DNA from 4 places in the Rhizobium sp. BK275 genome. Region 3 is predicted to be linked to each of the others. Evidence: riboswitches for the same ligand, from Rfam matches in the RefSeq annotation. Region 3 holds a riboswitch; each other region holds the start of a gene.
The links. Region 3 has a riboswitch for cobalamin ahead of bluB (5,6-dimethylbenzimidazole synthase). Riboswitches for the same ligand answer to the same signal wherever they lie in the genome.
Positions count from the first base shown of each region.

Region 1: another riboswitch for cobalamin. It lies ahead of cobU (bifunctional adenosylcobinamide kinase/adenosylcobinamide-phosphate guanylyltransferase); the one in region 3 lies ahead of bluB (5,6-dimethylbenzimidazole synthase).
Region 2: another riboswitch for cobalamin. It lies ahead of FHT82_RS29225 (ABC transporter substrate-binding protein); the one in region 3 lies ahead of bluB (5,6-dimethylbenzimidazole synthase).
Region 4: another riboswitch for cobalamin. It lies ahead of nrdH (glutaredoxin-like protein NrdH); the one in region 3 lies ahead of bluB (5,6-dimethylbenzimidazole synthase).

Region 1 is NZ_JACHZL010000011.1:127,821-134,885, forward strand. Features, by position in the region: gene FHT82_RS28600 (cobyric acid synthase) at 1-1,390, shown strand, start outside; gene FHT82_RS28605 (SDR family oxidoreductase) at 1,495-2,265, shown strand; gene FHT82_RS28610 (chloride channel protein) at 2,307-4,097, opposite strand; cobalamin riboswitch at 4,306-4,700, shown strand; gene cobU (bifunctional adenosylcobinamide kinase/adenosylcobinamide-phosphate guanylyltransferase) at 5,051-5,560, shown strand; gene cobW (cobalamin biosynthesis protein CobW) at 5,565-6,611, shown strand; gene cobN (cobaltochelatase subunit CobN) at 6,621-7,065, shown strand, end outside.
Region 2 is NZ_JACHZL010000012.1:67,080-74,144, reverse strand. Features, by position in the region: gene gcvA (transcriptional regulator GcvA) at 1-183, opposite strand, end outside; gene FHT82_RS29250 (SDR family oxidoreductase) at 301-1,005, shown strand; gene FHT82_RS29245 (hypothetical protein) at 1,136-1,351, shown strand; gene FHT82_RS29240 (class I SAM-dependent methyltransferase) at 1,387-2,160, opposite strand; gene FHT82_RS29235 (ABC transporter ATP-binding protein) at 2,164-2,928, opposite strand; gene FHT82_RS29230 (iron ABC transporter permease) at 2,925-3,965, opposite strand; gene FHT82_RS29225 (ABC transporter substrate-binding protein) at 3,962-4,978, opposite strand; cobalamin riboswitch at 5,158-5,408, opposite strand; gene FHT82_RS29220 (metallochaperone AztD) at 5,466-6,698, opposite strand; gene FHT82_RS29215 (ATP-dependent Clp protease proteolytic subunit) at 6,864-7,065, opposite strand, start outside.
Region 3 is NZ_JACHZL010000007.1:257,343-264,407, reverse strand. Features, by position in the region: gene FHT82_RS22505 (NADP-dependent malic enzyme) at 1-1,534, shown strand, start outside; gene FHT82_RS22500 (ribonuclease H) at 1,562-2,095, opposite strand; gene FHT82_RS22495 (DUF2865 domain-containing protein) at 2,294-3,373, shown strand; gene bluB (5,6-dimethylbenzimidazole synthase) at 3,333-4,067, opposite strand; cobalamin riboswitch at 4,109-4,299, opposite strand; gene FHT82_RS22485 (3-deoxy-7-phosphoheptulonate synthase) at 4,602-5,669, shown strand; gene FHT82_RS22480 (hypothetical protein) at 6,025-6,780, opposite strand; gene FHT82_RS22475 (PD40 domain-containing protein) at 6,903-7,065, opposite strand, start outside.
Region 4 is NZ_JACHZL010000008.1:379,806-386,870, forward strand. Features, by position in the region: gene nrdE (class 1b ribonucleoside-diphosphate reductase subunit alpha) at 1-1,038, opposite strand, end outside; gene nrdI (class Ib ribonucleoside-diphosphate reductase assembly flavoprotein NrdI) at 1,017-1,418, opposite strand; gene nrdH (glutaredoxin-like protein NrdH) at 1,432-1,653, opposite strand; cobalamin riboswitch at 1,914-2,139, opposite strand; gene FHT82_RS25300 (heavy metal translocating P-type ATPase) at 2,477-4,747, opposite strand; gene FHT82_RS25305 (helix-turn-helix domain-containing protein) at 4,819-5,241, shown strand; gene FHT82_RS25310 (TIGR03862 family flavoprotein) at 5,280-6,491, shown strand; gene FHT82_RS25315 (helix-turn-helix domain-containing protein) at 6,658-7,065, shown strand, end outside.

The DNA of each region.
Region 1 (7,065 bases), on a different contig from region 3:
GCTTTGCCGGCTGGCGGCCAATCGCGGGCTGACGGTGCGGCCGTTCAAGCCACAGAACATGTCGAACAATGCGGCGGTTTCCGACGACGGCGGCGAGATCGGCCGGGCGCAATGGCTGCAGTCGCTTGCCGCCCGCACGCCATCATCAGTGCATATGAACCCGGTGCTCCTGAAGCCGCAGTCCGAGAACGGCAGCCAGATCATCGTGCAGGGCAGGGTGTTCGGACAGGCCAAGGGGCGCGACTATCAGCGGCTGAAGCCGCAGCTCATCTCTTCCGTGCTGGAGAGTTTCGCCAAGGTGTCGGAAGGTGCCGATCTCGTCGTGGTCGAGGGGGCGGGTTCGCCGGCAGAAATCAATCTCAGGGCCGGTGATATCGCCAATATGGGCTTTGCGACACGGGCAAATGTGCCTGTCGTTCTCGTCGGCGATATCGACCGCGGCGGGGTCATCGCCTCGCTCGTCGGCACCCATGCGATCCTTGCCGAAGAGGATCGCAGGATGATTTCGGGCTATATCATCAACAAGTTCCGTGGGGATGCGAGCCTGTTCGACGACGGGATCACGTCGATCGGCAAGTTCACCGGCTGGCCCTGTTTCGGCGTCGTGCCCTGGCTGAAGGTGGCGGGGCGGCTGCCGGCGGAAGATTCCGTCGTGCTGGAGCGGCTGGCCAAGGGCGAGCGAGGGGCGCTGAAGATTGCCGTGCCGGTGTTGCCGCGTATTGCCAATTTCGACGATCTCGATCCGCTGCGGGCCGAGCCTGACGTCGAGCTTGTCTTCGTGCGATCAGGCGAGCGGCTGCCTGATGATGCTGGGCTCATCATCCTGCCTGGCTCGAAATCGACCATATCGGATCTCAGCGATCTCAGGGCGCAGGGATGGGACCGTGACCTTGCCGCTCATGTGAGGCGGGGCGGCCGGGTGATCGGCATCTGCGGCGGCTACCAGATGCTCGGCCGCATGGTACACGATCCGCTCGGTATCGAAGGCGGGAGGGCGGAGATGCCGGGGCTTTCGCTTCTCGACGTCGAGACCGAGATGGCGCCGGAAAAGACCGTGCGCAACAGTGCGGCCCGCTCGACCGAATATGACGTGCCGCTTGCCGGCTACCAGATCCATCTCGGCATGACCCGCGGGCCGGATTGCATCAGGCCTTCGGCGATCGTCGACGGTGTACCGGATGGGGCGCTTTCGGCCGACGGCCGGATCATGGGTACCTATCTGCACGGCCTCTTCGGCAGCGACGCCTACCGCGCCCGGCTGCTTCAAAGCTTTGGCCTTTCGGGCGAAGGCGGCAACTACCGCCAGAGTGTCGACCGGGCGCTTGACGAGGTCGCAAGCGGCCTGGAGCAACATCTCGATCCGCGCTGGCTTGCAGGGCTGCTCGGCTAGGCGGATGTGGCCTGTGTTCATCGGAGTCGTTCTGCTATTGCCAAATTAGTTGACTCAGTCCATTAATTATTGCTCCGACGCACCCGGTCGAGAGCGATGAAACCATGAGCATACTGGATAGATTTTCACTGGCGGGCCAGGTGGCGCTCGTGACCGGCGGCGGCCGTGGCCTGGGTTTCGAGATGGCACGCGCACTGGCCGAGGCCGGCGCGCATGTCGTCGTCACCGGGCGCACGGCGGCGACGCTAGACGGTGCCGTAAGGGCCATTCGCGGCGCCGGTGGCACGGCGGAGGCGGCCGCGTTCGATATCGTCGACCGAGAGGCTCAGCGTGCGCTCATGGCCGACATCGAAAAGATCCATGGCCGTCTCGATATTCTGATCAACAATGTCGGCGCCCGCGACAGGCGGCCGCTGGCCGAATTCGACGACGATGCCATCATCGAACTGTTGCGCACCGATCTGGCCGCGGCGATGACGCTTTCGCGGGATGCTGCCGTGCTGATGAAGCGGCATAATCACGGCCGCCTGATCGCGGTGACCTCGATTAGCGGCCATGTCGTCATGCCCGGTGACTGCGTCTATCCGGCGGCCAAGCAGGGCCTTACCGGCCTGATGCGCGGCATGGCGGTCGAATTCGGCCCGCACGGCATCACCAGCAACGCGATTGCGCCCGGCTGGTTCGCCACCGAGACGAACGCGGCAATGGCTGCGAACGAGGAATTGATGCCCTTTGTGCGCCAGCGCATCCCGGTCCAGCGCTGGGGCCGCCCGGATGAGATCGCCGGCGCGGCGCTGTTTCTCGCAAGCGGCGCAGCTTCCTTCGTCAACGGCCACATCCTGACCGTCGACGGCGGCATGACGGTCAGGATGTGAGGGGAGATCTCCCTTCACTCCTGCAGCGTGCGGCAGATGTCTCAAATCTCGCCTGAAACTTCGCGGCGGCGGCGGTCGAGTTCTTCGCTGTAGCGGCGCAGTGTGTGGCTTTCGCTGAGCTGGCCGATCACCTTGCGCTCGATGAGGTTGTTGACGACGGCGAGCGCTTCGCTTTCGGTCTTGTCGAAGATCGCGGCTGCCTGCTTGGCGTTCATCTGCGGCTGCAGGAAATCGTTTTTATAGCGGATGAAATCACCAAGATTCTGGGCTTCGTCCTGCGCGCTGGTGGGGTTTGCGTAGATTTCCGGCACGAGCACGAGACCGGCATATTTGTCGCCGTCTTCGACGAGAATGACGCGCTGCGTCGAGCCGATCGGGAAGGCCTCCTTGAACGCGTCCATCGTTATTCCGAGTTTTGCGGTCTTCACGTCTGATCGCATCAGCTTGTCGACGGTCAGGTTGCGGATCCAGCCGACATCATGGGCGCTGCGGATGCTCTCGCCGCGCAGGTGAAAGCGCCATGTGGCGAAGGAGTAGCCGAAGGTGGTGCGCACCACGAGTGAGGAGGTGATGACGGCGGCGAGCACGAGGGCGGTGATCGGAAAGTCGCCGGTAATCTCCAGTGCCAGGAAGGTCATGGTCAGCGGCCCGCCGATGACGGCGACGGCAAGCGAACTCATGCCGACGACGGCGTAGATCACGGGCGTTAGTGTCGCATCGGCGAAATAGGGGGCGGAATAGGCAAAGAGCTTGCCGAGCAGGGCGCCCATGAAGAGCGAGGCGAAGAACAGGCCGCCCCTGAAGCCGGAGCCGATCGAGACCGCCGAAGCCACCGATTTCAGCAAAAACAGGCTGATAAGGGCTGGGATCGTCACTTCGTTGGCGAGGTTCAGATGCAGTGCACCATGTCCGGCGGCCAGAATCTGCGGCGAGACCAGCGCCAGCAGGCCGACGACGATGCCGCCGAGCGCCGGGCGAAAGGGCAGCGGGACGGAACTCTTTCGCGCCAGTTCCTCGACGAAGGCGACGCCCTGCATGAGCAGGATGCCGATGCCGGCGCAGAAGGCGCCGAGTGCGATCGCCGGCACGTAATCGGCCGGCTGGACAGCGCCGAAACTGCCGACATCGATGATGAAATCGCTGCCGGCAAGCAGGCGGGCAACCAGCGTGGCGACGAGGGCTGCCACGACGACCGGTGTCAGCGAGACGATGGTATAGGTGCCGATGATGAGCTCGAAGGCGTAAAAGGCGCCGGTCAGCGGCGCATTGAAGGCGGCCGCGATGGCACCGGCTGCACCGCAACCGACGAGGATGCGAAGGTCCGCTCGGCGAAGCTGCAGCTTCAGCCCGAACTTCGAGGCGATGCCGGCGGCAAGCTGCGTGTAGCCGGCCTCCAGCCCCACGGAGGCGCCGAAGCCGTTGGAGACGACGTTCTGGACGGCGACAAGGATGCTGTCGGTCAACGACAGGCGGCCGCCATGCAGCGCATTGGCCTCGATCGGGTCGACCAGCGGCTTCTTGCGCCACTTGGCGAGGATGAAGATCAGGATGCCGAGCAGGATGCCGCCTGCGAAAGGCGCCGTCATCAGCAGGAACTGGTTGTCGATCTGCGAAGCGCTGAGCCGTGTTTCGGTTTCGATGCCGAAGATCAACCGGTGCATTGCCTCGGACACGAAACTCATGGCGCTGACCGCCAGTCCCGCAGCGATGCCGACCAGCGCGCCGGCAAAGACCAGGCCCATTTCACTTTGTCTGGCGAGGGCGCGCAGGCGCCCCAAATCGAAAATGGTTGTGAAGGGCCGGAAGCGGCGGATATCCATTCGGGAGAGCATCATAGGAGAACTAGGCGACAGGAGCGGCGGTCAAGGGTGGTAGGCGGCACTCGCATGCCTGCCAATTGCGGCAAAATACCGGCCGGGCAGTAAAGTTTCTATGGCGTAAGTTTTTGAATAAACACGATAATCTTGGTAGTGTAAGTAGAGATGAACCTCTCTGGCACAGTGCGCGGCAATTGACATGGGGGTTGCGCGCGCCTAACCATGAAACCACATAATGGATGGTTCCGGATCGGCCTGACGCCTTCCGGATGAAAAGGGAATGTGACGAGGCGGACCCAAGCCGGGCGCCTTCATCACAGCCGACCCCGCGACTGTAGAGCAGTCAGGGTCTTCCGTCCGGCATTTCGACTGCCGCGCCGACGGCCCGCATCCTGCGGGCGGGCGAGGTGGAACAAGTGCCGGAAAAGCCACTGGAAATGCATCGTGATCAGCCGGGGCAGGACGCCTCTCTTTCTACGAATCGTCCGCCTTTTCACGAGATGCAGCCGGGAAGGCGAGGCAGATCCGCTGGCACGATCAGGGGCGACCGGAAACGGTTGCCCCTATCGCGGCCGACAACTGCGAGCCAGGAGACCTGCCGTCCGTGCCGGGCATAGTGCCCAACTGGGTGTTTTGCCCGCTGCCAGCACGGAGGTTGTTTTGGCTGAAGAATGTGAATCAGCGCTGCCTCTGGCGGTGCGTATAAGAGATCGCTGGCCGGGAGCTCGAAATGATGGAGCCTTGGTGCCTGTCATTGGACGTCAGCCGGCGCGTGCTTTCCTCTCCTCCCTCATTCCTGTGCTTGTCACAGGAATCCAGCGTGCCCAAGTCCTTGGGCACGATAGACTCATTTCACATTGGCATGGATTCATTCACGGCGCAGACGCGCCGTGGCTGGATTCCTGTGACAAGCACAGGAATGAGGGAAGCAGAGGGGGCCGCGCCCATCCTCCGCAGGCGGTGTTGTCATGACCGCCACCTTCATCCTCGGCGGCGCCCGCTCCGGCAAATCCCGTTTCGCCGAAAACCTTGTCACGTCCGGCGGCCTCGACCGGCACTACATCGCCACCGGCCGCGCCTGGGACGACGAGATGCAGGCGCGCATCGACCAGCACAAGGCCGATCGCGGTCCCTCCTGGACCACGCACGAGGAGCCGCTCGATCTTACGGAGCGCCTTGCGGCCATCGATGGCGAGGGCAGGGCGATCCTGGTCGACTGCCTGACGCTCTGGCTCACCAACCTGATGATGGACGGGCGCGATATCGCTGCCCAGTCCGCAGCGCTCGCCGCCTTCCTGCCGCGGGCGAAGGCGCGGCTCGTCATCGTTTCCAATGAAGTCGGCCTCGGCATCGTGCCTGAGAACCGCATGGCGCGCGAGTTTCGCGACCATACCGGCCGGTTGCACCAAATGATCGCGGCAAATGCCGACGACGTCTATTTCATCGCGGCCGGACTGCCGCTGAAAATGAAGGGTTAGTTCCATGCAGCAGAAAATTCCCGCAACCGTCATCACCGGCTTCCTTGGTGCCGGCAAGACGACCATGATCCGCAACCTGCTCGCCAATGCCGGCGGCAAGAAGATCGCGCTCATCATCAACGAGTTCGGCGATCTCGGCGTCGATGGCGATGTGCTGAAGGGATGCGGGGCGGAAAACTGCACCGAGGACGATATTATCGAACTCACCAATGGCTGCATCTGCTGCACGGTCGCCGACGATTTCATTCCGACCATGACCAAGCTTCTGGAGCGTGAGCAGCGCCCGGACCATATCGTTATCGAAACCTCGGGCCTCGCGCTGCCGCAGCCGCTGGTGGCCGCCTTCAACTGGCCGGATATTCGTAGCGAAGTCACCGTCGATGGCGTGATCACCGTCGTCGATAGTGCCGCCGTTGCTGCCGGTCGTTTTGCCGATGACCACGATGCCGTCGATGCGCGCCGCGTCGAGGATGAATCGCTCGATCATGAAAGCCCGATCGAAGAGCTTTTCGAAGATCAGCTGACCTGCGCCGACCTGATCGTGCTCAATAAGACCGATCTCATCGACAGCGATGGCCTTGGCCGCGTGAAGAGCGAGGTTGCCTCGCGCATCGCCCGCAAGCCTGTGATGATCGAGGCCAGGAATGGCGATGTGCCGGCAAGCGTGCTGCTCGGCCTCGGCATCGGCACGGAAGACGACGTCGTCAACCGCAAGTCCCATCACGAGCTGGAGCATGAGGACGGTGAGCCCCACGATCACGACGAATTCGACAGTTTCGTCGTCGAGCTTGGTGCGATCTCGGACACGGCCGGTTTCGTCGAGAAGCTGAAGGGCATCATTGCCGAGCATGACGTGCTGCGCCTCAAGGGCTTCATCGACGTCTCCGGCAAGCCGATGCGCCTGCAGCTGCAGGCCGTGGGTGCCCGTATCGACCAGTATTTCGACCGCGCCTGGGCATCGGGCGAAACGCGCAGCACGCGCCTCGTCGTCATCGGCCTTCACGAGATGGATCAGGACGCGGTGCGCAAGGCGATCGAAGCGCTCGCATGAGGATATAAAATGCATCTGCTTCTGGCCCAGCAGGGAACGATCAGCGACGGGGACGAGGCAATCGACCTCGGTCAGTCGCCGGGCGATATCCTGTTCCTGTCGGCTGCCGACACCGAGCTTGCGGCAATTGCCGCGGCTCATGCCGGCGGGGCGGCCGAGCATTCGCTGCGGCTTGCGAGCCTGATGAGCCTGAAGCATCCGATGTCGGTCGATACTTACGTTGAACGCACGGCGCGGCATGCGAAGCTGATCATCGTGCGGGCGCTGGGTGGGGCGAGCTATTTCCACTATGCGCTGGAGGCGCTGCATGCGGTGGCGGCGCGCAGTGGTGCGCTGATTGCGGTGCTGCCGGGGGATGCGAAGCCCGATGCGGGTCTGACGCCGTTTTCGAATGTGGCGCTGGATGATCTGAATGCGCTCTGGGCCTATCTGATCGAGGGCGGCGATGCCAATG
Region 2 (7,065 bases), on a different contig from region 3:
GCGCGGAAGCCGTTCGAACAGGGCCATGCCGAGCTGCGCTTCGAGCCCGCGAACCTGCTGGGCGACGGCGCCCTGCGTGACGCCGAGCTCTTCGGCGGCGAGCCTGAAGTTCAGGTGGCGCGCTGCGACCTCGAAGGCTTTGAGGCCGTTGAGGGAGGGAAGCTTTCCGGGGATTTCGCTCATCGAGTAGTTTTTCTACTGCCATAAAAGAGGATAACTGTTTCGCGCTCGCGTAGCGGACATGATATCCTGCGTAAACACATCGATCAATTGACGGTATCACATCAGGAGGGCACCAGCATGTCAGTAGAAAAAGTGGCCGTTATCACAGCAGGCGGCAGCGGCATGGGAGCCGAGAGCGCAAGACGCCTTGCGGCCGATGGATACAAGGTCGCGATCCTGTCTTCCTCCGGCAAGGGCGAGGCGCTCGCCAAGGAGCTCGGCGGTGTCGGCGTGACCGGTTCCAACCAGTCGAACGACGATTTGAGGCGGCTGGTCGATTCCGCCATGAAGGAATGGGGCCGCATCGATGTCCTCGTCAACAGCGCAGGCCACGGGCCGCGCGCGCCGCTGAACGAGCTCACCGACGAGCAATGGCATACTGGCATGGACGTCTACCTGATGAACGTCATCCGCCCGGTGCGGCTGGTGACGCCGATCATGCAGGGCCAGAAGAAGGGTGCGATCGTCAATATCTCGACGGCCTGGGTCTTCGAGCCGTCGACGATGTTTCCGACCTCGGCGGTTTTCCGCGCCGGCCTTGCCGCCTATACGAAGCTCTTTGCCGATACCTATGCGGCCGAGAATATCCGCATGAACAACGTGCTGCCCGGCTGGATCGACAGCCTGCCGGCAACCGAGGAGCGGCGCGAGAGCGTGCCGATGAAGCGTTATGGGACGAGTGCGGAAGTGGCTGCGACGATTGCCTTTCTGGTGTCCGATGGGGCGGGGTATATTACGGGGCAGAGCCTGAAGGTGGATGGCGGGTTGATGCGGTCGGTTTGAGGTGGCGGGGAGGGGTGCTGAGGCGGGCCGCGTACGCCGCTCTTCGACAAGCTTGAACTATTCGGCTCTGCGCCTATTGTCAGGCGATGGACATTGCGCCATGCCCGCGACGATCGAGAAGGCCCGAACCATGCAGAAGTTCACTGTGTCCATCACGCGCGAGATCGAGGCCGATACCGCCGAGGAAGCCGCGCTTCTCCTGTATCAGGAATTAGCTCGGGACGCGGCGCCGCTTCGCTATCTGGTCGCGGACGAGACGAAGAGGACGAGGACTGTGACGCTGGATCGGGACAAGGCGGACGAATTCGCCGCCGTCGATCATACGGCCGATCCCGGCAACTGGTAGGCGGGGGCTGGCACGTCAGGCCCGCCTGCAACAGATCAAGGCCGCCTGCAGGTCAGGATGAAGCGGCGATAGACCAGGGTTCTGAGCTTGTTTCTGAGGTTGGCGTTCTTCCGCTGTGCGCGGGCGATCGGGGCGTGGGAGTGCAGTTCGATCCCGGCAAAGCCTGCGGATTTCAGGAGCGGCAGCAGCATGTCGGGGCGCAGGCCGGCGTCGAAGGGGAGCGCTGTCATGATGCGGGCGTGGCGGCTGCCGAGTGCGCCGTCATAGTTGGTGTCGGCGCCGATGAGGCGGTCGATCCATGAGATCAGCCGGTTGGCGATGCGGCCGGTCGGCTTCGGGCTCGCCCAGTCGCCGTCGAAGAAGAGCAGCAGGCCGCCGGGCTTGAGGATGCGGAACCATTCGTGAAAGGTTTCTTCCGGGCGGATCAGCGTCCAGACGAGGTGGCGGCAGATGATGGCGTCATAGCTTGCGTCCGGTTCCAGGGTGTTTTCAGCGTCTGCCAGGATGAAGCGCAGGCGCTCCTTGCCGGCGTGTTTGCGGCGGGCAACAGCGAGCATCGCCTCGGAGAAATCGAGCGCGGTGACGTCATGGCCGAGATCGTGGATCAGGCGGGTCACTTCGCCGGTGCCGCAGGCAAGCTCCAGCACGCGTTTCGGCTCAAGGCCGAGGGCATCGCGGATCGGCTTCTGCCAGGCGTCTGCCTCCGGGCCGGGGGCGATCCTGTGGCCGAAGGCGAGGTCGAAGGTTTCAGAGCGCTTCGACCAGTAGTCGCGGATCTCTTCCTTGAGATCGAAATTCACTCCATCCATGTCTTACCCCATCCGATACTGGATATGTGCGCGGCCATGCACGGGTGATGTTTCGATATGGGCGCGCACCCCGAAGACGCGGGCGATCAGGTCTTCGGTCAGCACTTCCTCGGGCGTGCCTGCAGCCACGACCTCGCCCTTCTGCAGCACGGCGAGATGGTCGCAGAACATCGCTGCCAGATTGAGATCGTGCAGGGCGATGATCGAGGTGAGGCCGAGTTTCGAGACAAGCGCCAGGATATCGAGCTGATGCTGGATATCGAGGTGGTTGGTCGGCTCGTCGAGCAGCAATTCGCTCGGGCTCTGGGCCAGAGCCCGGGCAATGTGCACGCGCTGGCGCTCGCCGCCCGACAGCGTCTGCCAGAGTTGGCCGGCGCGTTCGGCCATGTCGACGCGGGCAAGCGCTTCCTCGACGGCGGCATCGTCATCGGAGCCCCAGGAGGCGAGGAGGCCGCGATGCGGCGTGCGGCCGAGGCGCACGACATCGAGCACGGTGATCTGCGTATCCGTCGTCGACTGCTGCTCGACGAAGGCGATGCGGCGGGCAAGGGCAGCGCGCGAAAGGCCGGAGACATCGTCGTCGCCGAGGCGGATGATGCCGGATCCGACCTGCCGCAGCCGGCAGATCAGGCGAAGCAGGCTCGATTTGCCGGAGCCGTTCGGCCCGAGCAGGCCGAGCACCTTGCCTCTTTCGACCGATATGCTGACGCCATTGACGATGACGGTATTGCCGACGGCATAGGTGACCTTGTCGACTGATATGCTCATGCGCTTCTCCGCACGCGATAGAGGATGATGGCGAAGGCCGGGGCGCCGAAGAGCGCGGTGACGACGCCGATCGGCAGGATCTGCTGCGGAATGATGATGCGCGAGATGATATCGGCGCCGACCATGAAGAGCGCCCCCCCAAGCGCGGTCGCCGGCAGCAGGCGGCCATGCGCCGGCCCGACGAGGAAGCGGGCGGCATGGGGAATGACGAGGCCGACGAAGCCGATGGAGCCGACCATGCTGACGACGCTCGCCGTCATCGCGGCCGTGACGGCGAGCAGGGTGAACTGCACGCGGCGCACGGGGACGCCGAGCGCGGCTGCGGCATCCGTGCCGAAGGCGAAGGCATCGAGGGCGCGCACATGCGCCAGGCAGAGGATGAAGCCGATCACGGCGATGGGCACGGAGAGATAGACATCCGGCCAGCGCACGCCGCTCAGCGATCCCAGCAGCCAGAAGAGCACGCCGCGGGCCTGTTCGGCATTGGCCGAAGTGGTGACGATATAGGAGGTCAGCGCATTGAAGAGCTGCGAGCCCGCCACACCGCAGAGAATGATGCGCTCGCTGGTGCCGCCCGCACCCGCGGCGAGTACGCCGACCAGCAGGAAGGCGGCGACCGCGCCGATGAAGGCGCCGCTCGACAGGCCGAGTATGCCATAACCGAAGCCTGATATCATGATGCAGACGGCTCCCGTCGATGCGCCGGCGGAGATGCCGAGCACATAGGGTTCGGCAAGCGGGTTGCGCAGCAGCGCCTGCAGGATCGCGCCGCAGAGTGCCAGCGACGCACCGGCGCTTGCCGCCACGAGCGCGCGGCTGAGGCGGTAATCCCAGATGATGCCCTGGTGGATGCGGCTGAGCTCGAACGCCGTGCCGAACAGGCGGTTGGAAACCGCCTTTGCGGTGGTGGCGAGCGGAATGGTGATTTCGCCGATCGACACGGCAAGGCTGACCATCAGGCCGAGCAGGATGACGGCGGCGATGGTGAGCGCGGCAAGCGCCCACCATGTCCTCTGTGGCGAAAGCGCCTGTCTCACTGCGCCAGACCGAAGGACTTGATGCCCTTTGCCAGCGTTTCGATGCCGTCGATCGTGCGGATCGTCGGGTTCATCGACTGCGCGTCCATCATGATGAAGCGCTTGCTTTTCACCGCATCCAGTTCCCTGGTGACCGGATCATTCTCCAGGAAATCCACCTTCACCTTGGGATCGTCGGCGGCATAGCGGCGGCGGTCCATCGTGGCGATGACGATGACGGAGGGATTGGCCTGCGTAATGGTTTCCCAGCCGACGAGGGGCCATTCCTCTTCAGTCGTCACGACGTTTCTCGCGCCGAGCGTTTTCAGGATATAGGCCGGGGCGCTGTTCTTGCCGGCGATGAAGGCATCGCCCTTGACCTCCTTGCTGGAGAACCAGAAGACGACGGGCAGGTTCTTGGCCGCAGCACCGGCGACGGAGGCAACGGCATCGGCCTCGCGCTTTTTCAGCTCGGCGATCAGCGCGTCGCCGCGGTCTTTCACGTCGAAGATCTCGGAGAGTTCGGCGATTTCCTGATAGATCAGGTCCATCGTGAACAGTTCCTTGCGCACGCCATCGCCGCCATCGGTGTTGACCTTGGCGACGCAATCGGCCGGCGCGACATAGGTGTTGATGCCGAGATCCCTGAATTGCTCGCGCTTGCCGACGGAGCCTTGCGTGCCGACATGCCATTCGAATTCGGCAGCCACAAGATCGGGCTCCGCGCCGACGACGGATTCGAAGCTCGGGTCATTGTCGGCCAGCCGTTTGATCCTGCTGTTATCATCGGCATATTGCGGCAGGACCGGGCCGACCCAGACGGCGGTGCCTGCGATCTTGTCGGCAAGGCCGAGCGAGAACAGCACTTCGGTCATGCCTTGGCCGATCGAGACGATCTTGGCCGGCGCCTTTTCGAAGGTGACCTGCTGGCCGCAATTGGTGAGGGTGAGGGGATATTGGGTGGCGGCAAGTGCGGGCGCAGCAAAGCCGGCCAGCCCGAGCGCGAGGGAAAAGCTCTTCAGACGCTGTCGCATGGGAAACTCTCGATCAAAGGAAAAAGGCTAGCGGATGCCGGTGCGCGCGAATGCGCGAACGAAAGCCGGCGAGCGGGAAGCTAGTGGCGGATCGTCCAATCGAGACGGATGGATGGCGGCAGGTGGAGAGGGGGCGTGTCAATCATGTCTGCTCCTTGTCGGGCATCCCCGCCCGGCTTGATTGGATCGTGATCGACGGCAGGTCTCCTGGCTCGCGAATATGTGCCGGTCATCTGCCTTCCCGCGAAAACGCAGTGGCACGGCCCTGAGGCCGAGGGCATGACCGCTGAAGCGATCAACCCCGAGATCGACAATCCGCTTACAGTTGCGGGGGCAGCCACGGTCTCGGTCCCTCTTGGGTCGTCCTCACCGTGTTCCCTATTATTCCCCTCGGAGTTCTCTTCGGGGAACCGTCGCCCCGATCTATGACGCCGCCATGGGCGACGTCAAGCGGCGGAATGCGAAGTGTGTCGGGTCCGAGGCCGCCTTAGTGGCTGGCGCCCGAGCCGCCGGCGGCGACAAGCCCGAAGGGCTGACCCTCGACGGGGATCGTGCGTACCTCCTTCAGCGTCTGCGTGCTGACGAGGCGGATCAGGCTGTGGCGGGGGTCGGTGATGGCGATATCATCGCCGGCCACGGCCAGCCGCGGGCGGGCATCGCGCCAATGGCCATCCTTGCTGTAGGGCTCGGTCACGGTTTCCGATCTCACGATCTCGCCCTTGACTGTGTCGAGCAGATGCAGCCTGCCGTCTTCGGTCAGAATATAGGCATTCTGGAATCTTGCCGGATCGAGGGTGAAATCGACGCGCCGTGTCGGAAGGTCGACGAGGCGGTAGGGCGTCTCGGTGCTGTCGGGATCGATCAATACCACCTTATCCTCCCCGTAATTGCCGAGGAAAAACTGCATGGAACGGCCGCCGAGCAGGGTGGAAACCTTGCCTTGCGGCAGCGATGCGCCATAGGCGAGCATCGCGAGTTTGGGGCCTTCCGTGCCGCCGGGGCGGGCGACGAGTACGCCTTCCTCGCAACCGAAGGCGACGAGGCGGGCGGAGGTTGCCTCGCCATGCAGGCCGGTGCAGGGCGCAACATCGCCGATCTGCCGGCCATCACGATCGAGCACCCTGAGGCCAAGGCGCGGCGGCAGTTCGCCCTCCTTGACCGGGGCCTGCATGTTGGGCGCGGAAACCAGCAGGTGATTGCCCATGGGTACCGCGACGCCGTGATGGGCGGCGATGGTATTGACGGCCTTCGGCTCCGGCTTTTCCTGCAGCAGGCTGCTTTCCTTCAAGAGATCGAAGCGATCGGTGCGATCGTAGAAGATCGCCACGTCATCGCCATGCGTTACCACATGGCCCGGCTTCTCGCCCTTTATCGTCGCGCCGACCAGCTTCGGCGGCGTCACTTCGAGATCGCGATGCTCCCCATGATCGGAAAGGGCAATGCCGGTATCGATGACATGAACGACATTCTCTTCGCCCTGGACAGCAAAGACGGTGCGCCCGGTGTCGCTCAGCGACAGGGCGGCATAACCCTTGAGATCGAAGCGACCGATCTCACTCCCGCTCGCAAGATCGATGGCGCGGACGACCGGCAGGCTGTGATCAGCCACGAAAAGCCGCCAGCTCTGCTGCTGTTCCTCTTCGGCGCGGGAAGCCGATGGCAAGATAGCGGATGTCAGCGCGGTGGCGACTGCGAAGTTAGCGAAAAGGCGCCGGTACATGAAATCTCCCTTAATGTAATAACATTACATTATCGTTGTTATAAAGTTACATCTGCCTTGTCCAGTCCCAGCTGTTGGATTTTTGAGAAATTGAGGCACCGGCCTTGTTTGATGTCTGGCCGGCTTTTCATCGTGACCGGATCCCTTCGGCGCGTCCGACGACTATTATGGCGCTGACTCCGCCATTTCTTCGCGATCCCGAAGGATGCGGTCGATCAGGCCCCATTCCACGGCCTCTTGCGCCGTCATGAAACGATCGCGATCCATGGCGGTCTCGAACTCCTCATAGGACCGGCCGCAATGTTCGGCGTAGAGGCGCGTCATGAGCTGCTTCGTCTTCCTGATTTCCTCAGCATGGATGAGCATG
Region 3 (7,065 bases):
CACCCTCGCCGAGAATATCGGCGGCGCCGATGTCTTCCTCGGCCTTTCGGCAGCCGGCGTGCTGAAGCCCGAACTGCTGGCGCAAATGGCCGACAAGCCGCTGATCATGGCGCTTGCCAACCCGACGCCCGAGGTCATGCCGGATCTCGCCCGCGCCGCCCGCCCCGACGCGATGATCTGCACCGGTCGCTCCGACTTCCCGAACCAGGTCAACAACGTTCTCTGCTTCCCCTATATTTTTAGGGGTGCGCTGGACTGTGGTGCCGAGACGATCAATGAGGAAATGAAGATGGCCGCCGTGCGCGCCATCGCAGCCCTCGCCCGTGAAGAGCCTTCGGACGTTGCCGCGCGTGCCTATTCCGGCGAAACCCCGGTTTTCGGTCCCGACTACCTCATCCCCTCGCCCTTCGATCCGCGCCTCATCCTGCGCATCGCCCCTGAAGTCGCCAAGGCTGCTGCCGAAAGCGGTGTCGCGCGTCGTCCGATCGCCGATTTCGACGCCTATCTCGACCAGCTGAACCGCTTCGTCTTCCGCTCCGGCTTCATCATGAAGCCGATCTTCACGGCCGCCAAGGTAGCAGAGCGCAAGCGCGTCATCTTCTCCGAAGGCGAAGACGAACGCGTGCTGCGCGCCGCCCAGGTGCTGCTCGAAGAAGGCATTGCCGAACCGATCATTATCGGCCGTCCGCAGGTCATCGAAACGCGCCTGAAGCGTTACGGCCTGCGCATCCGGCCGTTGCAGGATTTCGACGTCATCAACCCCGAGGACGATCCGCGCTTTCGCGAATATGTCGATCTCTATCTGCAGCTGGTGGGACGCCGCGGCGTCATCCCGGAAGCGGCGCGCACCATCGTGCGCACCAACACGACCGTCATCGGCGCGCTGGCGCTGAAGCGCGGCGAAGCCGACGCGCTGATCTGCGGCCTCGAAGGCCGTTACGAGAAGCACCTGCGCGATGTGCGCCAGATCATCGGCAAGCGCCCGAACGTGCGCGATTTCTCGGCTCTCAGCCTGATGATCTCGCAGCGCGGCGCGACGTTCTTCGCCGACACCTATGTGACCTTAAATCCGACGGCAGAAGACATCGCCGAGGCAACGGTTCTCGCTGCCGAAGAGATCAAGCGCTTCGGCATCACCCCGCGCGCCGCCCTCGTCTCGCATTCGAATTTCGGCTCGCGCGAATCCGAAAGCGCCACCAAGATGCGCAACGCACTGCAGCTCGTGCGGGAAGCGGCTCCCGATCTCGAAGTCGACGGCGAAATGCATGGCGAAAGCGCCATCTCCGAGGAACTGCGCCGCCGCGTCATGCCGCACACCACGCTGAACGATGAAGCCAACCTGCTGGTCTTCCCGAACCTCGATGCGGCCAACATCACGCTCGGCGTCGTCAAGTCGATGACCGACGGCCTGCATGTCGGCCCGATCCTGCTCGGCACGGCGATGCCGGCGCATATCCTGGCGCCGTCGGTCACCTCGCGCGGCGTGGTCAATATGGCGGCGCTCGCTGTCGTAGAGGCATCGCAGCCGGCCTAAGCCGGTTGCGCGTCGGCATCTGGAAAATCAGGCACGCCGTATCGATCGGCGTCCCTGATCTGCCAGCGCATCGGCCCGTTCGTTGCCATCGGTGCCGGAATGGCCCTTGCACCAGACGATGCTTATAAGGGAATTCTCGGATAGCTGGATATCGACGGCTTTCCAGATTTTCGCATCTGATATCGCTCGGTTTCTGGCCTTGCCGGTCGGGTTGCTTTTCTTCCAGCCATTGTTCCTCCAGATCGCACGCCTGCTGTTGCAGCCTTCGACGGCGTAGGCGGAATCGGACCAGATGACTGCCGCTACGCCTGTTGCTGTGCCGTTGATCCAGATTGCCGCTTCAAGCACGGCCGTCACTTCCATCGCATTATTGGAGGAATCCCTTGCACCGCCAAAGCCGGAGGCGATCTCGACGCCATCGCGATAGGCGACGAAGGCCCATCCCCCGTGCCCTGCGCCGGGGTCAAAACAACCGTCCACGAAAACGTGAAGGCCCTGCTGGGTATCCGGTATTTCTGCGGACGTTTCGCATGTGCAGGATTCGTCGGAAATATCTGTCATATCAACTGTCTAGATATTAACGGTCTCCCGCGTGATTGCAGGAGACAGGAAAGTGGAAGCATCCGGCTTGCTGGATAAGATCGCAAAAATACGCTAGGAATTACTGCGAGCTTATTAAGGGAAACACGTTAAGACAAAGCGCGGTGGATTGAAGCCGCAACGCACTGATAGATGCTTTTCTCTTTCCGGAACGACGTCGTGAAGCGCCGAAACCTGTATCTCGTTTTCTGTCTGGCATTCGCGGCTCCTGCGGCGGCGCAGACCAATGCGATCTGTGAGGATCTGCGCGGGCGCCTTGCCGACCTGCCGCAAACCTTCGGCAACAGCAGCAGCGAGATGCGCCAATATGCCGGCGCGCTTGCCGAACAGAATCTCGAATTGCGTAAGGTGCGCAGCGATCTGCGCCGGTATGGCTGCACCTCCGGCAGCATGGTCGTCGTTGGCGGCGACAACGCCGGCTTCTGCTCCGAACTTGAGCATGCTGAAGCCAAGATGGTCGACAACATCGGCTTCCTTCAGGAACGCCGCAACGAGTTGCGCCAGTCCGGCCCCGATGCGGCCCGCGAGGAGCTAATGGCCGCGCTCGAAGATAATGACTGCAACAGCGACAGCTTCAGCGGACCTGCCGAAGGCAACGCTTACGCGCCGGCTCCGAGCATCGAAGAGCAGGCCATGCGCAGCGACACGTTCATCCCGCTCGGCGGCGGCGAGCGCTACGGCCTGCCGCGCGCCGAAATGCTCTCGCCCGTCAGTACCATCTGCGTGCGCACCTGCGATGGTGGCTTCTTCCCGATCAGCAACAATGCCACCTCGGTCGATTTCGACCGTGATGCCGCGACCTGCGCGAAGATGTGCCCCGGCGTCGAAACGGAACTCTTCTATCGCGACGTTTCCAGTACCGAGACCTCGAACATGATTTCGACGGCAACGGGAACGCCCTACAGCGCGATGAAGAACGCCTTCGCCTACAAGACCCGTGCACCTGGCGAAAAATCCGCCTGCTCCTGCAATCTGTCTGCCTATTACGAGCAGATGCGAAAGAGCCAGGCCGCCTATGCGCCGACGCCCGAGCCGAAGGGCTCGATCACCGCGATCCAGACGGAAGCGCCGAAGGCGGCTAGCACCCCGCCTGCCCCCCCGCCGCAGGTGGCGGATCGCCCCTATGATCCCTCTGCCAGCAAGGTCCGGCAGGTCGGGCCGCAATTCCTTGCCGGCGATGAGGGCAAGATCGATCTCGCTAATCCGGCGACATCCGGCCCCCAACCTCAACAGCAGTAGTTACCGGCTCACGGTCTGATCGTCCCCAGCCGTCATGGAAGACGAGATCTTCCAGCGGCATGCGTTGCCGCCAGCCTTTGACCGCCAGTTCCGGCTGGTCATAGAGCCGGTCGACGAAGCCGGCGCAGAGCCAGGCCACGACTTCGATATGATCGGGAATGCCGAGGATTTCCTTCAGGTCGCCCTCACGAAAAATGCTGACCCAGCCGATGCCGACGCCTTCTGCTCGCGCTGCGAGCCACAGGTTCTGGATGGCACAGACGGTGGAATAGCTATCCATGCGCGGATTGTGCGTGCGCCCGAGCACCACGCTGCCGCTGCGGGTGGGGTCGCAGGTCACGCAGATGCCGAGCGCCGCCTCCACGATGCCCTCGAGCTTCAGCGAGCGATAGGCCTGCCGCCGCTCGCCAGTAAACATCAGGGCCGCCTCCTCATTCGCCCTCGCAAAGGCATCGCGCACCTGCGCCCTCACCTCGGCACTCTTCACCAGAATGAAATTCCACGGCTGCATGAAACCGACCGAAGGCGCGTGATGCGCCGCCGTCAGCAATCGCGTGACGAGATCATCAGGCAGGGAGTCGGGCAGGAACTGGCTGCGCACGTCGCGCCGCGTCGTGATGGCATGATAGACGGCCTCGCGTTCGGCCGCAGAAAAGCTGGATGCCGGGCAAACGGCATCATCAATGGGTCGCATCGTCAAATCCCCAACAACGCAACCGCCCGCCGTCCGCGCGGGTTGGGTCTATCTTGCCAGGCCGGTCTTCTGACTTGGCGTCATCCACTTGGCCGCAGCCTTCCCGGCCTTGCGGCCAGTGGCGTGGTGAGCGGCAAGCGTCGGCCTTACAGCGTTGGGCACGTTCCGGTCTTGCACCGGATTCCCGATTCTCCCGCTTGTGACGGCGGGCACCTGACGGGCGATCTATGGCGTGGAAACGGCATGGCAGCAAGTCAATTCAGCGAATAGGCCTGGAACGGAACTGCATCTCCGCCGCTGCCCGCTAAGGGGCTCTCACCTGTAAAATTCTGCGTGACAATTAGTTTCCGCATCGCTACATAGCCTGCATGTCGATCTCGTCCGTCTACGCATCGCGATTTTATTCGTACCGCTGCTTCCAGCGGATGCGGGTCTGTGCGTAACCAAAACTAACGCGACGACAACCCGAACAGCCGCTAGTCTACCTGGCGGCTTTTTTGTTCCGCACGGTATGACCAAACAGGAGAGCATGCCGTGACTGACACTATTGATGATCTGCGCATCGTCGAGATCACCCCGCTGACCAAACCTGCCGATATTATCAAGGAAATCCCGCGTGACCGCGCGATTACCAGGACCGTGACCAGCACGCGCGACACGATCCACAATATCCTGACCGGTCAGGACGACCGCCAGCTGGTCGTCATCGGCCCCTGCTCGATCCATGATCCGGCAGCCGCCCGTGAATATGCGTCACGGCTCGTCGAGCAGCGACGACGCCTGTCCGGCGAGCTCGAAATCGTCATGCGCGTCTATTTCGAAAAGCCTCGCACGACCGTCGGCTGGAAAGGCCTGATGAACGACCCGCATCTCGACGGCACCTACCGCATCGAGGAAGGCCTGCGTCTCGCCCGCCGCCTGCTACTCGACATCAACGCCATGGGCCTCCCGGCCGGCTGCGAATTCCTCGATACGATCACGCCGCAATACATAGCCGATCTCGTCAGCTACGGCGCCATCGGCGCGCGCACGACCGAAAGCCAGATCCACCGCCAGCTCGCCTCGGGTCTCTCCTGCCCGATCGGCTTCAAGAACGGCACGGATGGCGGCGCGCGCATCGCGCTCGATGCCATAGTAGCAGCCTCCCAGCCCCACCACTTCCCGGCTGTGACCAAGGACGGACAGGCGGCGATTGCCTCCACCCGCGGCAACGAGGACTGCCACATCATCCTGCGCGGCGGCAAGCGCCCGAATTACGAGGCGGCGGATGTGCAGGCTGTGATCGCTGAGGCCGTCAAGCTCGGCGTCGATCCGCGCATCCTCATCGATGCCAGCCACGCCAACAGCAGCAAGGACCCGATGAACCAGCCGAAGGTCGTCCGCGACGTTGCCGGCCAGATCGTCGCCGGCAACGACCATATCAAGGGCATGATGATCGAGAGCAATCTCGTCGCCGGCCGCCAGGATCTCGTTCCCGGCAAACCGCTCGTCTATGGCCAGTCGATCACCGATGGCTGCATCGGCTGGGATATGTCGGTCGATGTACTCGAGGATCTGGCAAAGGCTGTGCGCGATCGCCGCAAGGCAGCCGTCGCCGCCTGAGTCGCCGTATCGGTTGCCGCAGGTACCCCGCCGCTTATTCACAGGGCGGTGGGGGTGTCCCGCTGGTATTTCATGGCTTTGGTAATGGATGTTATTCGAGCTTCGGCACGGCGGGCATGGCATCCACCAACAAGTCGCAGCGTCTAAGGCAGATCACAAAGCTGCCCTATAAATTCGCTGAAATTTCGCTGGTTTACCCGGTCTATTCACCTGCGGCGCTGTCGATGCCGACACGAATTGCCGATACTAAATTCGCCATCCCGATCGATTTTCAGGCTGGAATAGAGGTCAATCCGGTTCAAGCGCTGACAGGCCTTGCAGCTCGTACCCCTTCCTTTGGGGCGGCGTCAACATATCAAGAGAACTTGCCGGACATACGTTCCACGATATCTCCGGCGAGGCAAATCATCTTGTCTAGGGTCGCCTGCACGTCATTGCCAGCAAAAGGAAGGTTATCCCCGAACACAGTGGTGACGTCTCCCTTCTGCAGATGTCGGCGGTACTCCGGATCAACTGGTACCCGGCCGCCACTTCTTTCAAGCAAGCGCTGCGAAGCCCCACCTGTGCCGCTGAAAAAAGCGATATTTTGACCCATAACTTCGCTTAGGTGCGCACCGAGGTCGAATTGCATAAAAGTGCACTCGACAACGGGAAGAAGCAGCAAATGCTTGTCAGCTATATCGAGGTCATGGAGACCGCGAAGTAAGTCGTCTCCACCACGATAAGGCGAAAGAAACAGAAATTCTTGCTGAACATCTTCCCCCAACCGACGAAGCTCCCCGTTTAGGACCAGATCTTCGTAATCGGACTTAGTTGCCGCAAAGGGAAATTTCAGCTTGGCGGTGCTCTTCCCGCGGATACGGGCTATATCGCAGACCATCAAATCAAGAGATGACCGAGCGTTGTGCACGCAATCTCCAGCCACGAGGGCCACATACTCGTTCGGCGGCGCGGGTTCAAATGTGATCGTCTCGAATTCAACGTCACCTGCAATCGGCTCAAATCTGAAGGTTAGAGTTCTCTGATACTCAAGTAGGATATTGTCCAAATCGCGCAGATGCTTTCGTGCGCGTAGCAATTTGTTGTTGGAACCTTTAAATGGTGCAAGCATAAAAAACTCCTCGGTCAAGCCACTCTGACAGAGGGGAGCGATCTAGTCCATTGAGGGTAGAGGTGCGCACCGTCATAACCAACGACCCCACCGCCCCATGATCAATCGGCTGTGCGGCGCTCTCAAGATCTTACCGGGAAATACCGCACATAGGCAAATTCATCGCCTTCGGGCGACCAGTTCGGCACGTTGATCGTGCCCTGCCCGCCGAAGAGCTCGAACAGCGTCGTCAGGTTGCTGCCATCCATGTCCATCATTCTGAGCCGAACATTCAGATCGCGCGGA
Region 4 (7,065 bases), on a different contig from region 3:
CGCATCCGCCACCATCTCGCGGTACTTTTCCGTCACCGATATCTCGGTGAAGGGCACGCCATAGACCCGCTCCACGTCATAGGGCGAGAAGAGGTACATATCCTCATTGTTTTTGGCGAGTTCGAAGGTGATATCAGGTACGACGACGCCGAGCGACAGCGTCTTGATGCGGATCTTCTCGTCGGCATTTTCGCGCTTGGTATCGAGGAAGCGCATGATGTCGGGATGGTGGGCATTGAGATAGACCGCACCCGCACCCTGCCGGGCACCGAGCTGGTTGGCGTAGGAGAACGAGTCTTCCAGCAGCTTCATGACGGGGATGATGCCGGAAGACTGGTTTTCGATCTGCTTGATCGGCGCACCCGCCTCGCGAATATTGGTCAGGGAAAGCGCCACGCCGCCGCCGCGCTTGGAAAGCTGCAGTGCCGAATTGATGGAGCGGCCGATCGATTCCATATTGTCTTCGACACGCAGCAGGAAGCACGAAACGAGTTCGCCGCGTTGCTTCTTGCCAGCATTGAGGAAGGTCGGGGTTGCCGGCTGGAAACGGCCGGAGATGATTTCTTCCATCAGATCGCGAGCAAGCTGTTCATTGCCTCTGGCGAGCGCCAGCGCCACCATGCAGATGCGATCTTCGTAGCGCTCCAGATAGCGCTTACCGTCGAAGGTCTTCAGCGTATAGCTGGTGTAATATTTGAATGCGCCGAGGAAGGTCGGGAAACGGAATTTCTTGGCATAGGCCTGATCGAACAGATCGCGGACGAAATTGAAGGAATACTGGTCGAGCACCTCCTGCTCGTAATAGCGCTCGGTGACTAGGTAATCGAGCTTTTCCCTGAGGTTGTGGAAGAACACCGTATTCTGGTTCACATGCTGCAGGAAATACTGCTTGGCCGCCATGCGGTCCTTGTCGAGCTGAATCTTGCCCTCGTCGTCATAGAGGTTCAGCATCGCGTTCAGCGCATGATAGTCCAGCGCTTCCACTGCCTTGAGCGGTTTTGCCCCCGCATCCCGCGTCAGGTTTGTCCCCGTGTCCAAAATCGTCCCATCCCGTCTTTGACATTGGCGACATCCTCGGCAGTTCCCAGAAGCTCGAACCTGTAGAGATACGGCACCTGGCACTTCTGCGAGACCACGTCGCCGGCAAGCCCGTAGGTCTCGCCGAAATTGCTGTTGCCCGCTGCAATCACGCCGCGGATGTTGGAGCGGTTTTCCGCATCGTTGAGGAAGCGGATCACCTGCTTGGGTACGGCGCCCTTGCCACCGTCCCCACAATAGGTGGGCGAGATCAGCACATAGGGTTCGCGGATGTGGATGTCTTCAACGCCGACGGGAATGCGCGCCGCGCGTAGTCCCAGCTTCTCGACGAAACGATGGGTATTCTCGGACCGGCTGGAATAATAGACGATCAGGCCCATCGCTCTTCTCCAATCAGGAGAGGGCGCTGATCATGTCGGGACGGAAGCCCGCCCAGTGGTTCTCGCCGGCAACGACAACAGGAACCTGCATGTAGCCCATGCCGCGAACGCGATCGAGCGCGTCGGCATCCTCGGAAATATCGATGATCTGATAGTCGACGCCCAGACGGTCGAGGGCACGGTAGGTGGCGGTGCACTGAACGCAGGCAGGCTTGCTGTAAACGGTAACGCTCATCATGTTCCTCGTGATGTCAATGGATTCCGGACGCAATACTGGGATCGGGCGCCTTACGGCGTCCGGGGCAACGCTTGATGATGATCTTGCAGAGTTGGCGTTTAAACGCCTGAAATTATCCCTTGCAGGATTTGCGCGGGCGGCGGCCTTGACGTTCTCGACATAACTTCAACCCCGAAGTGCTCATGCGGACGTTCGGGGCAGCGTAACAGGACGGATAGATTCCGCTTTCATGCACGCGACCTTCCGGACATCCCGCCCGTGGACGTTTTATTCAAGGCAGGTCTCCTGGCTTACGGGTCGAAGCCCCTGCCCCAGCCTTCCCAAAGCGTCATGCCTCAGTGACCCGAAATCGGACAGTTGCTCGCCGCTTACAGTTGCGGGGGCAGCTCCGGCTTTGTCGCGCCGTCATGGCGAAACGCACCGTATTCCCGTCTTAGCCCCCGACCCTCACGAATCGAAGGAACCTTGAACACTAGATATAGTACGCGAATCCCGGTTTGCGTCAACGGATGGTTTGTGCATCGCGTTACGGGATGTTTGAAATCGCTGCATTCCTGTGAAAAACGTGGTTAACAAATGATCAAGAAAACAGGCAGTGGAGACGGCTGGGAGGAAGAGAGCAAGCCTGTAGCCGCTTCGCGATTTTTGCTTCGGGATTCATGCCCGAATCGTGATGTGGCGTCGCGCAAAAGGCACGCCTGTTGTTGCTGAGGCAGCTCCAGTTAAGGCACCGAACTGGCTCCTTGCTCCAGATCGGCGGATCCCGAGAACAGTGATGTGGCAAGCGTGCCCCTGCCGCATCACGCTGCCAAAGAAATCCTTACGTCCTTATCCGAAGAAGGCGAAGCGCGTTCATCGTCACCAGCACGGTCGCGCCCGTATCCGCCAGGATCGCCGGCCACAGGCCAGTGATGCCAAGGATGGTGGTGACGAGAAACACCGCCTTCAGCCCGAGCGCGATAGTGATGTTCTGCATGATATTGCGCATCGTCCGCTTCGAAAGGTCGATCATGCGCGCCACGTCGCCGACACGTCCATGCAGCACCGCCGCATCCGCCGTTTCCAGCGCCACATCGGCGCCACCGCCCATGGCAATGCCGACATCGGCAGCCGCAAGCGCCGGCGCATCATTGATGCCGTCACCGACCTTGGCGACGAAAAGCCCTTCGCGCTTCAACTCGCCGACAATGCGCTGCTTGTCTTGCGGCAGAAGCTCGCCGCGCCAGTCGATGCCGAGATCGCCGGCAACGGCAGCGGCCGTGCGCTTGTTGTCGCCGGTCAGCATAATGGCGCGCACACCGGCCGCCTTCAGCGCCGCAACGCCGCTCTTTGCGTCCTCGCGCGGCTCGTCGCGCATGGCGATCAGGCCGGCAGCGACGCCATCGATCAGCAGCACCGAAACACTTTTGCCCGCGCCGTTCAGGACAGCGACCTGCTCATCCTGCCCCTCATTCAGCGCCCCACGCTCACGCGCAGCCGGCGGCGACAGGAGATCGAGCGTCTCGCCGCCCACCTTGCCCGTCACACCCTTGCCCGGCAGCGCCTCAAGTTCGAAAGCCGGCGGCATAGGTGCACCATCGGCCCTCGCCCGGTTGAGGATCGCCAGCGCCAGCGGATGGCTGGAGCCCTGCTCCAGGACCGCGGCGCGTGACAGCACCTGCGCATCGGGACGTCCAAAGGCAATGATATCGGTTACCTGCGGCTTTCCCGCGGTCAACGTGCCCGTCTTGTCAAAGGCGACGGCCGTCACCTTGCCAAGCGATTCCAGAACCGCGCCGCCCTTCATCAGCAACCCGCGGCGCGCACCCGCCGAAAGCGAGGCGGCAATGGCTGCAGGCGTCGAAATGACCAGAGCGCAAGGGCAACCGATCAGCAGGATCGCAAGGCCCTTGTAGATCCATTCGCCCCAAGCCGCACCCGTCAGCAGCGGCGGCAGGATCGCCACCAGGACCGCCACGACGACAACACCCGGCGTGTAATAGCGCGAAAAGCGGTCGATGAAGCGCTCCGTCGGCGCCTTGGATTCCTGCGCCTCCTCCACCAGCTTGACGACGCGGGCAATCGTATTGTCCTCGGCAGCGGCCGTCACGCGAACACGCAATGCTGCATCGCCATTGACCGTGCCGGCAAAGACGGTCTCACCCGCCCCTTTGCGCACCGGCGTGCTTTCGCCGGTCACCGGCGCTTCGTCGATGTCGCCCTCACCAGACAGGATCGTACCGTCCGCAGAAATCCGGTCGCCCGGCCGTACGAGAATGATGGAGCCGACAGCGAGCGTTTCCGCCGGCACTTCCGTCACCTCGCCGCCCGTTTCGAGCAGCGCATTCTTCGGCACCAGCGTCGTCAGCGACTGGATGCCAGCGCGCGCCTTGCCGGCGGCTACGCCTTCCAGCAGCTCGCCGACAAGGAACAGGAAGACCACCGTCGCCGCTTCTTCGCCGGCATTGATGATGACTGCGCCGACAGCGGCTGTAGTCATCAGCATTTCGATGGAAAAGGGAATGCCGGCAAGCGCCGCCATGATGGCGCGCCGCGCGATCGGAACCAGCCCGACCAGCAGGGCGGCAATGAAGGCATAGGAAGCGATCGCAGGCACCAGATGGCCGACCGCATAGGCAACAACGAGCGCCAGGCCGGAGAAGATCGTCAGTCGGCCCTTCTTGCTTTGCCACCAGGGGCCGGTCATCGGCCCATGATCATGACCGTGCAGCCCCGCGACTTCCTCCGCACCGTGCGAATGTACATGACTGGAATGATCGTGATCATGATGTTCATGTCCGTCATGATCGTGGTGGTCATGGTCATGGCCGTGGTCGTGATCATGGTGCGCATGATACTGGCCGCCCTTCTTTTCCTGAGCAGGCGCCTTGCCCGTGAACGGAGCGACGGAATAGCCGAGGCCGGTCACCTTCTTCTCGATCGCCTTGAGATCGCTGCTGCCATTGTGGCGCACCGTCATCGTGCCGGCCGTCACCGAAACCGAGACGTCCTCGACCCCGTCCATACGCCTGACGGCCGTATCGATCTTCGTTGCGCAGGCGGCGCAATCCATACCGCCGACCCTGTACCGTGCCTGTGCTGCTTCGCTCACGATCTAAATCCTTGCTTGTAGGCAGCGTCCTTCCTACATCCTCTAGCGACTAGAGGTGCAAGAGGAAAATCATGAAAAAGATCACCATCGGTGAAGCCGCACGTCACAGCGGCGTCAAAGTGCCGACGATCCGCTATTATGAGAGCATCGGCCTGCTTTCCGAACCCAGCCGCAGCGAGGGCAACCAGCGCTCCTACGAGCCCGCTGACCTCGATCGCCTCGCCTTCATCCGCCACGCTCGCGAACTCGGCTTCGAGATCGATGCGATCCGCACGCTGCTGCACCTGCAGGATGACCCACACCAGCCCTGCGCCTCCGCCGATGCCATCGCCAAGGCACGTCTCATCGAGGTCGAGCAACGTATCCGCAGTCTGAATGCGTTGAGGGCGGAACTGGAGCAGATGGTCGAGAGCTGCTGCCACGGCCGCGTCGATCAATGCCGGGTCATCGAAGTGCTCGCCGACCACGGCAAGTGCGTGCATCCGCGTCACTGAGGCTTGCGCTAGGCGATCACCCGCGCCAAGAAGGCGCAATGGAACAGAAGACGATTGCGATCATCGGCGGCGGTCCCGCAGGCTTGTCGGCGGCCGAAATATTATCGGAAGGCGGCCACGCCGTCGCTGTCTATGACGCGATGCCGACCTTCGCGCGCAAATTCCTGCTCGCCGGCAAGTCGGGCCTCAACATCACGCATTCGGAAGACTACGACCTCTTCGCCACCCGTTTCGGCGATGCCAATGTCAGTCTTCGTCCCGCCCTCGATGCCTTCACCCCGGCCGATATCCGCACCTGGGCAACTGATCTCGGCACCGAAACCTTCGTCGGCTCCTCCGGCCGCGTCTTCCCCAATGTCATGAAGGCTTCGCCGCTTCTGCGCGCCTGGCTCGCCCGGCTGGAAGCCCGCGGCGTCAGCTTCTTCACCCGCCATCGCTGGATCGGCTTTGCCGACGGTGGACACAGGTTCGAAACGCCAGACGGACGCAAGACTATTTCCTGCGATGCCACGCTGCTTGCGCTCGGCGGCGCAAGCTACCCCCGTCTCGGCTCCGATGCGGCCTGGGTGCCGATGCTTGCCGATCGCGGTATCACAATCGCTCCATTCCAGCCCGCCAATTGCGGTTTTGACGTCGCCTGGAGCGATCTCTTCCGCGAGCGTTTTGCCGGCGAACCGCTGAAATCCGTCACAGCAACTTCCTCCGCAGGGACGTTTCCCGGTGAATTCGTGATTACCAAACACGGCATCGAGGGCAGCCTTGTCTATGCGCATGCCGCCGCCCTGCGGGGTCGTCTGCGTGGCGAAGGCAAGGCGTTTTTGACGCTCGACCTCACCCCCGGCCGCACGCTCGAACGCCTGTCCCGTGACCTTGCCCGACAGGATACGAAATCGAGCTTCTCCAACCGCCTGCGCAAAGGCGCCGGGATCGACGGCGTGAAAGCCGCGCTCCTGCGCGAACTGACGCCGGAAGCCGATCGCAACGATCCGCAGAAGCTCGCCGCCGCCATCAAGGCCCTTCCGATCCCGCTTCTGCGCCCGCGTCCGATCGCCGAGGCCATCTCGTCCGCCGGCGGCATCGCCTGGAGCGAGGTCGACGAGAGCTACATGCTGAAACATCTTCCCGGCGTTTTTGCAGCCGGCGAGATGCTGGATTGGGAAGCGCCGACGGGCGGATATCTGCTCACAGCCTGTTTCGCCACGGGCCGCGCCGCGGCGAGAGGCATCGAAAACTGGCTCAGCCGAAGGTGAAGGCAAAAGTTTACACGCCGGATTGAACCGCAAGGCGTGCTGTCTCAGAAATGCGACACTTCGCATCCGGCAAATTCGATCCATACAATCCGCGGTCATGCCGGCTTGATTGCAAAGCCGCCATATTTACATCAGAATATGCGCAAGTTCCGTGGGAGGAGCCTTCATGCACGAACAATCCGCACATGCGGAGCATGTCTATACGTGCGCCCAGCAAAACTCTGCTGCGGCCAGCTCGCCGATCGTGGCTTCATGGCGCCGCTGCATGACCATGTATCAGCTGGCGCCGGAGGAAAAACGTGCGCCCCTGCGCCTGACAGAACAGGAATTCCGCCTTGCGCGGGAACAATCCGAGCAGTTGATCGCCGATGCCCGTGACGAACTCGACCGTCTCTTTGCGACGGTGGGCAAGGCCGGCTGCTGCCTGCTTTTGACCGATCGCAACGGCATTGCGCTGGAACGCCGCGGCGCCGCCGGCAATGACAAGGAATTCTACGATGTGGGCCTTTGGACCGGCTCCGTCTGGACCGAGGCCAGCATCGGCACCAACGGTATCGGCACGGCTCTCGCCGAT